DNA from 2 places in the Paenibacillus sp. LRG-1 genome. Region 2 is predicted to be linked to the other one. Evidence: predicted binding sites of a transcription regulator. Region 2 holds the regulator's gene; the other holds the start of a gene.
The links. The regulator Rex, encoded in region 2, represses fermentation and respiration genes when NADH is low (regulators of the CRP and FNR family bind a similar motif). The targets are predictions, from matches to a motif close to TTGTGAAATATTTCACAA.
Positions count from the first base shown of each region.

Region 1 (3,425 bases), 160 kb from region 2:
TACTTCGTGTTACCCAGGTTTTTGTCCGTAATTACTGCAAACGATGTAACTTCGGAACCTGTACCCGAGGTTGTAGGGATAGCTACAAATTGTGCTTTTTGGCCCAGACGTGGGTACTTGTAAATCCGTTTACGGATATCCATGAATTTTTGTTTTAAGTTATTGAAATCAGTATCTGGATATTCATAGAACATCCACATGCCTTTAGCCGCATCCATTGGCGAACCGCCGCCCAGTGCGATGATGCAATCCGGTTGGAAACGTCTCATCATTTCTGTACCACGTTCTACCGTAACTGTCGATGGATCTGGCTCTACTTCAGAGAACACTTCGATAGCTACCGGTGTTTGGCGTTGATGCAGATAATGAATAACACGATCCACATATCCCAGTTTTACCATCATAGGGTCCGTGATAATGGCTACACGTGTGATATCAGGCATTTTAGCAAGATACTGTGTCGAATTTTTTTCAAAATAGATTTTGGAAGGTACTTTGAACCATTGCATATTCACCGTCCGTTTCGCCACCCTTTTCACATTAATCAAATTGACTGCCGATACGTTCGACGAAGTCGAGTTACGACCGTACGAACCGCAACCGAGTGTCAACGAAGGAAGATTGGTGTTGTAAATGTCGCCAATCGCACCATGTGTGGAAGGTGCATTTACAATGATACGTCCTGTTTGCAGACGGTTTGCGAAGCGAGCGATAACGTCCTCATCGTTCGAATGAATAGCGGACGAGTGGCCCATGCCCCCGAATTCCACGACTTCAGCAGCGCGTTGAATACCTTGTTCCGCATTTTTCACTTTATAGCAAGCCAATACAGGACTCAATTTTTCCGCAGACAATGGGAATTTTGTTCCTACCCCTTCAATCTCAGCGACCAAAATTTTAGTTCCTGCTGGTACTGTGATACCACTCATTTCAGCAATTTTCACAGCAGACTGCCCGACGATTGCTGGGTTCACTGCACATTTCTCGACATTCATAGCTCCTTGAGTGAGCTTAGCTGCTTCTTCTTTATTTACAAAATAGCAGCCGTTAGCGATCATCAATTTTTTCACTTGTTCGAAGATTGGCTCTTCGATAATAACCGCTTGCTCGGAAGCACAAATCATACCGTTGTCAAAAGATTTAGAGAGGATAAGATCGTTCACGGCCTGCTTGATGTCTGCTGTTTTTTCAATAAAGCAAGGCACGTTACCTGGGCCTACACCCAGAGCAGGTTTACCGCAGCTATATGCCGCCTTAACCATGCCTGATCCACCAGTTGCCAGAATCAGAGCCACATCCGGGTGATTCATGAGTGAATTTGTCTTATCCATCGATGGAGCTTCAATCCATTGAATACAATCAGCTGGAGCACCATGTTTGACGGCTGCTTCGAGCAAGACGCGGGCTGCTTCCGCACTACACGATTGAGCAGATGGATGGAAACCGAAAATGATTGGGTTACGTGTTTTAATGGCAATCAACGCTTTGAACATCGTAGTCGAAGTCGGGTTTGTCACTGGAGTGATCCCCATGATAATGCCGACTGGCTCTGCTATCTTTTGAAAACTGTCAAAATCATTGTCTTCAATGACACCGACGGTTTTTTCATTTTTGATACTATGATAGACATATTCTGTTGCAAACATGTTTTTGGTGATTTTGTCCTCGTACACACCGCGTCCTGTTTCTTCAACAGCCAACTTCGCCAGGTACATGTGTTTATCCATCCCTGCGAGTGCCATAGCTTGTACGATTTCGTCAATCTGTTCCTGATTCATACTCATGAAAGCTTGCTGTGCCCGGTTCCCCCGGTCAATCAGCGTTTGAATATACTGCTCTGCGCTTTGCTCTTTTTGGATAACCTCGTTTTTAACAGCCATTTCCCTCATCCTCCTGTTATCTCGTGTACTATCTCTTGTTCACGCACTGATCGTAACACAGCTTTTCAAGATATATTGTGATTTTTTTCACAATCTATTTAAAATTTTATTTTATGAAGTGAATTAAATCACAAAGTTTGGAATTCTGCCACTTTTACCCCCTCTTCTTGCCCCAAAAACGCATTGCGCAGGTATATAATGAATTTGAATTGATCAAGTTGCAGATAAAAAACATAGGATACAAAGGGGAAATGGACGATGAGAAACCCTACAAATGTAATGGAAGCCCGCGGCAACACCTGTTGCTTCTCGGAGGCCAGCTTCAACCGGTTGCAAGTGATGATGAAAGATCGAGTTATGCCAGAAAGCTCGCATCTGTTCTGGGAAGGAGATACAGCGGATAAGCTGTTTTATATTAAGCGCGGACGCGTGAAAGTAACCAAAACAACGGATGAGGGTAAGGAACTTATTCTATATATGTATCAAAGCGGCGATCTTGTTGGTCAAGCCGATCCATTTTTCGGTACTAAGCATTCCTTTTCTGCTGAGGTTCTGGAAGACAGTGATATTGGCGTAATCGATCATACAGATCTGGAGCTACTTATTTGCCAGCATTGTGATTTTGCGATTGACTTTATGAAATGGATGGGTTCGCATCATCGCATTACTCAGACTAAGTTCCGCGATTTGATGATGTACGGCAAGCCTGGCGCTTTATGTTCAACACTCATCCGTCTATGCAATACCTATGGTGAGCCTCACGGCGAACATATCCTGATTCATAAAAAAATTACTCATACTGACTTATCAAATATGATCGGTGCGACTCGGGAAAGCGTAAACCGGATGCTTAGTGATCTACGTAAGAAAAATGCAGTTGAATATGATAATGGCATGATTGTTGTCAAGGATTTGGAAATGCTGCAAGGCGTATGTCATTGTGAATTGTGCCCTCGTGAGATTTGCCGCATATAATAAATCGTTTTTTATGTAAAAGGGAGTGTTATAAGCCATTATAGCTTATAACACTCCCTAATTTATTTCCACTCCTCTACTTATACAGAAGCAGTTGCGAAGCATTTTAACACTAGTCCTTCTTCTGGCAACACACTTTTTAAAACTGTAAGCATAGATAACTTAAATTCCCCATCTCATAGCTTCTATGGATGACCTTGGCTTTGTTTGCAGGATTGCCACTCCCCATTGCAATAAACAACGGTACAAAGTGCTCTGCTCTTGGTACGGCCTGGCGAGCATACGGTGCTTCGCTTTCATAGTGATCCAAAGCCTCTATATCTCTACTTTGAACTTTTTCAATAATCCAATCATCAAAATCTATAGCCCAAGGTTCTGTTTTCGTTTCCCCCCATTTGACGATACGCAGATTATGAACAGTCACTCCACTGCCAATGACCAGAATATCTTGTTCTCCCAGTCCACGCAGCACTTCACCAATGGCATATTGTGCTTTGGGCGAAAGATATGGATTTACTGAGATCTGAACTACCGGAATGTCTGCCTCAGGATACATACGATGCAACAATG
Region 1 is NZ_CM170126.1:3,706,316-3,709,740, forward strand. It holds gene adhE (bifunctional acetaldehyde-CoA/alcohol dehydrogenase) at 1-1,880, opposite strand, end outside; gene ACUUJN_RS16515 (Crp/Fnr family transcriptional regulator) at 2,139-2,855, shown strand; gene ACUUJN_RS16520 (DODA-type extradiol aromatic ring-opening family dioxygenase) at 2,995-3,425, opposite strand, start outside.
Region 1: adhE (bifunctional acetaldehyde-CoA/alcohol dehydrogenase) is a predicted target of Rex. The motif match lies at 1,956-1,973, and genes of this name have one in related genera.

Region 2 (3,425 bases):
CTGGCTCGAAGCGAGTGGGCAATTCCGTAGTAAATCATTGCAATTTTATGCGGTGCCCGTCGATGTGAGCCGCCAGTTGAAAGAAATGTTTTTTGACAAAAAAAGAAGCATTATTCTGACGTCTGCTACCTTATCGGTAGATAAGTCGTTTCAGTACATGATCGATCAGCTCGGCTTGCAGGAGGCCGCAGATCAAGAGCGGCTGATGACTTCGCAGCTCCCGTCACCCTTTAATTACAGGGATCAGGTGTTGCTGGTCATTCCACGGGATTTCCCAAGCGTGAAGGGCAGTGTAGGAGATGCACACTTTGTAGATATGCTCGTTAGCTCTCTAGGAGCGACTGCTCAGGCGACGCGGGGGAGAATGCTCGTTCTGTTTACTTCCTATCGGATGCTCCGGCAAGTGTATGAGCCGCTCAAAGAGGCCTTAGCATCCAGCGAAATTACTGTGCTGGGACAAGGTGTGGACAGTGGGAGTCGCAGCAAGCTAACCCGCCGTTTTCAGGAAGCCAAAGCTTCTGTATTGCTGGGAACCAGCAGCTTCTGGGAAGGCGTCGATATTCCAGGAAAGGCTCTGACTTGTCTGGCCATTGTTCGCTTGCCGTTTCAACCGCCGAATCACCCGTTGCTGGAGGCAAAAAGCGAGCTGCTTCAGCAGCAGAAGAAGAATCCATTTATGAAGCTGTCTGTACCACAAGCGGTCATTCGCTTCAAACAGGGATTTGGTCGGTTAGTACGTACAGCGAGCGACCACGGGGTCGTTATCGTTTACGATACGCGTGTGATCGAATCCTATTACGGAAAGCACTTTTTGTACTCGTTACCGGGACCAAAAATGGAGCATATGCCATCGGAGCAAATGGTGCCCCGCATCGCCGAATGGCTCCAATCCGCCCCGGAGACAGAGGCATAACGGACGGACACTAAGTATGTTCGTTACAATTAGGGGGAGCAAGTATGAAATCAGATAAAATTTCAGAGGCTGTCGTACGGAGGTTACCCGTATATTTACGTTATCTGAATGCACTTCACAAACGGGAGGTGGCTACGGTCTCTTCTCAAGAGTTGGGACAGAGGCTAGATTTGAACCCGGCCCAAATCCGTAAAGATCTCGCCTATTTTGGAGATTTTGGTCGGAAGGGTATCGGTTATGATGTTTCTTATCTAATTGAGAAAATACGCCATATCCTGAAAATCGACCAGCAAATTAATGTCGTATTGGTCGGTGCGGGTAATCTGGGGCAAGCCCTTTCGAATTATAACGCTTATTTAAAAGACAATATGAAGATTGTCGCAGTATTTGATGCGTTTCCGGATAAGGTAGGGACCAAGATCAATACATTGGTCGTTCAACCGATGGATGAACTGGAAGCGACTGTGAAAGAAAAAAACATTCGAATCGGGATTATTACCGTACCTGATTTTGAAGCACAGCACGTGGCTGACAGGCTTATTGAGAGCGGAATTGGAGCGATCCTGAACTTTGCACCGACTACTCTCAAGGCACCGGCCAACATTCGGATTCATGCCACAGACTTTACAACTGATTTGCTTAGCCTCGCTTATTATTTGGAGGACGGAAAGGAAGAAACACAATATGACAGTGAATAAATGGATGATTAAAAACGGCTCTTTTGCCGTAAATGGATCAGAAGCTGGGGTAGTCCATGGTTTTATGATTGTGGAGGATAGCCGTATTACTTATATTGGCGAGACTTTGCCTGCGGGTGAGGAAGAGACGGAAGCGATCGATGGTAAGGGGCTATTGTTTTTACCTGGTCTGATTAATACTCATGGTCATGCGGCGATGTCTCTGCTGCGTGGGCATGGAGATGACTTGGCACTTCAAGTATGGCTTCAGGAGAAAATGTGGCCTATGGAAGCCAAGTTTACATCTACGGACGTGTACTGGGGTACGTCCTTGTCTGTGCTGGAAATGCTGAAAGGTGGAACAACGACCTTCCTGGATATGTACGATCATATGGATGAGGTGGCTCGTGTAGCTGAAGAGTCAGGTATTCGTGCAAGTCTGATGCGTGGAGCAATTGGACTATGCTCGGAAGAAGAACAGCGAATCAAGCTGGCTGAGGCCGTGACTTTTGCGCGTAACTGGCATGGTAAAGCAGACGGGCGTATTACAACGATGATGTCTCCGCACGCGCCATACACATGTCCACCTGCGTTTATTGAAAAATTCGTACAAGCTGCGCATGATCTGGACTTGCCACTGCATACGCACATGTCTGAGACGATCGCCGAAGTGGAGCAAAACATACGCGACTACGGTTTGCGTCCAGTTGCACATTTGGATAAGCTTGGCTTTTTCTCCCGTCCTTCGCTTGTTGCCCATGGCGTTCATTTGAACGACGAAGAAATAGCTTTACTGGCTGAAAGTGGTGTAGCGGTTTCGCACAATCCTGGTAGCAACTTGAAGCTGGCAAGTGGTGTGGCCAGAGTGCCTGAATTGCTGCGTGCAGGGGTTACTGTTTCTCTCGGAACGGATGGTCCTGCCAGCAATAATAACCTGGATATGTTCGAGGAAATGCGTCTGGCGGCACTTATTCACAAGGGTGTATCCGGTGACCCTACGGCAGTTCCTGCAAGTGAAGCGCTGCGTCTTGCAACAGAATACGGTGCAAAGTCGATTGGTTTAAAAGAAGTAGGAGCGTTGGCAGCGGGCAACAAGGCTGACTTTATCGCGTTGGATCTGAATCAGGCACATTTCTTGCCGCGTACAGATCTTATTTCCCATGCGGTATACTCTGCAAGCGCCAAGGACGTGGCTCATGTGTGGGTAGACGGTCGCCAGGTTGTGAAAAACGGCGAATGCCTGACTATGGACGAGGAACGTATCAAACATGAGGCACAAGCCGCCTTTGAAGGGCTGCTGTCGCGCTAATTTAGGTGTCACATCCCCTTAGAGAGGAAGCACGGGTTTGAAAAATAAGAAAAAGTGGATAGCGGTCGCCATTTTGGCCGTGATACTGATCCTGATCAGCATTTTCTGGTATTATTCCTATGTTACTCAAGACCAGGTGGCTGAGGAAAATGCTGCTATCATTAAGGCCAAGCAATCAGGTGGTCTGGTTAGCACGACTCAAACATGGAAGTCTGTGTGGGATCAGGTATACTGGGTGGTTCAAGGGAAAAATGCACAGAATGAAAATATAATGGTGTGGGTTCCTTTTCAAAAAGTGGAAGGACAACCTAACGTACCTGCCGCAGATAATAGCGGTGTTCACACCGAGTTGCTGAAGAACGGAGTCGATGAGCAAAAAATGACGGCAATAATTCAGCAGCAGCTTCCAGGTGCAAAAATTGTAAGGCTTCAGCCGAGTGTGTTCAATGGCGAATATGTGTGGCAGTTGTTTTACGATGATGGAAGTCATCATTACTACACCTTTTATCGTTTCTCAGATGGGGTA
Region 2 is NZ_CM170126.1:3,544,258-3,547,682, reverse strand. It holds gene dinG (ATP-dependent DNA helicase DinG) at 1-913, shown strand, start outside; gene ACUUJN_RS15685 (redox-sensing transcriptional repressor Rex) at 958-1,611, shown strand; gene ACUUJN_RS15680 (amidohydrolase) at 1,598-2,899, shown strand; gene ACUUJN_RS15675 (cell wall elongation regulator TseB-like domain-containing protein) at 2,937-3,425, shown strand, end outside.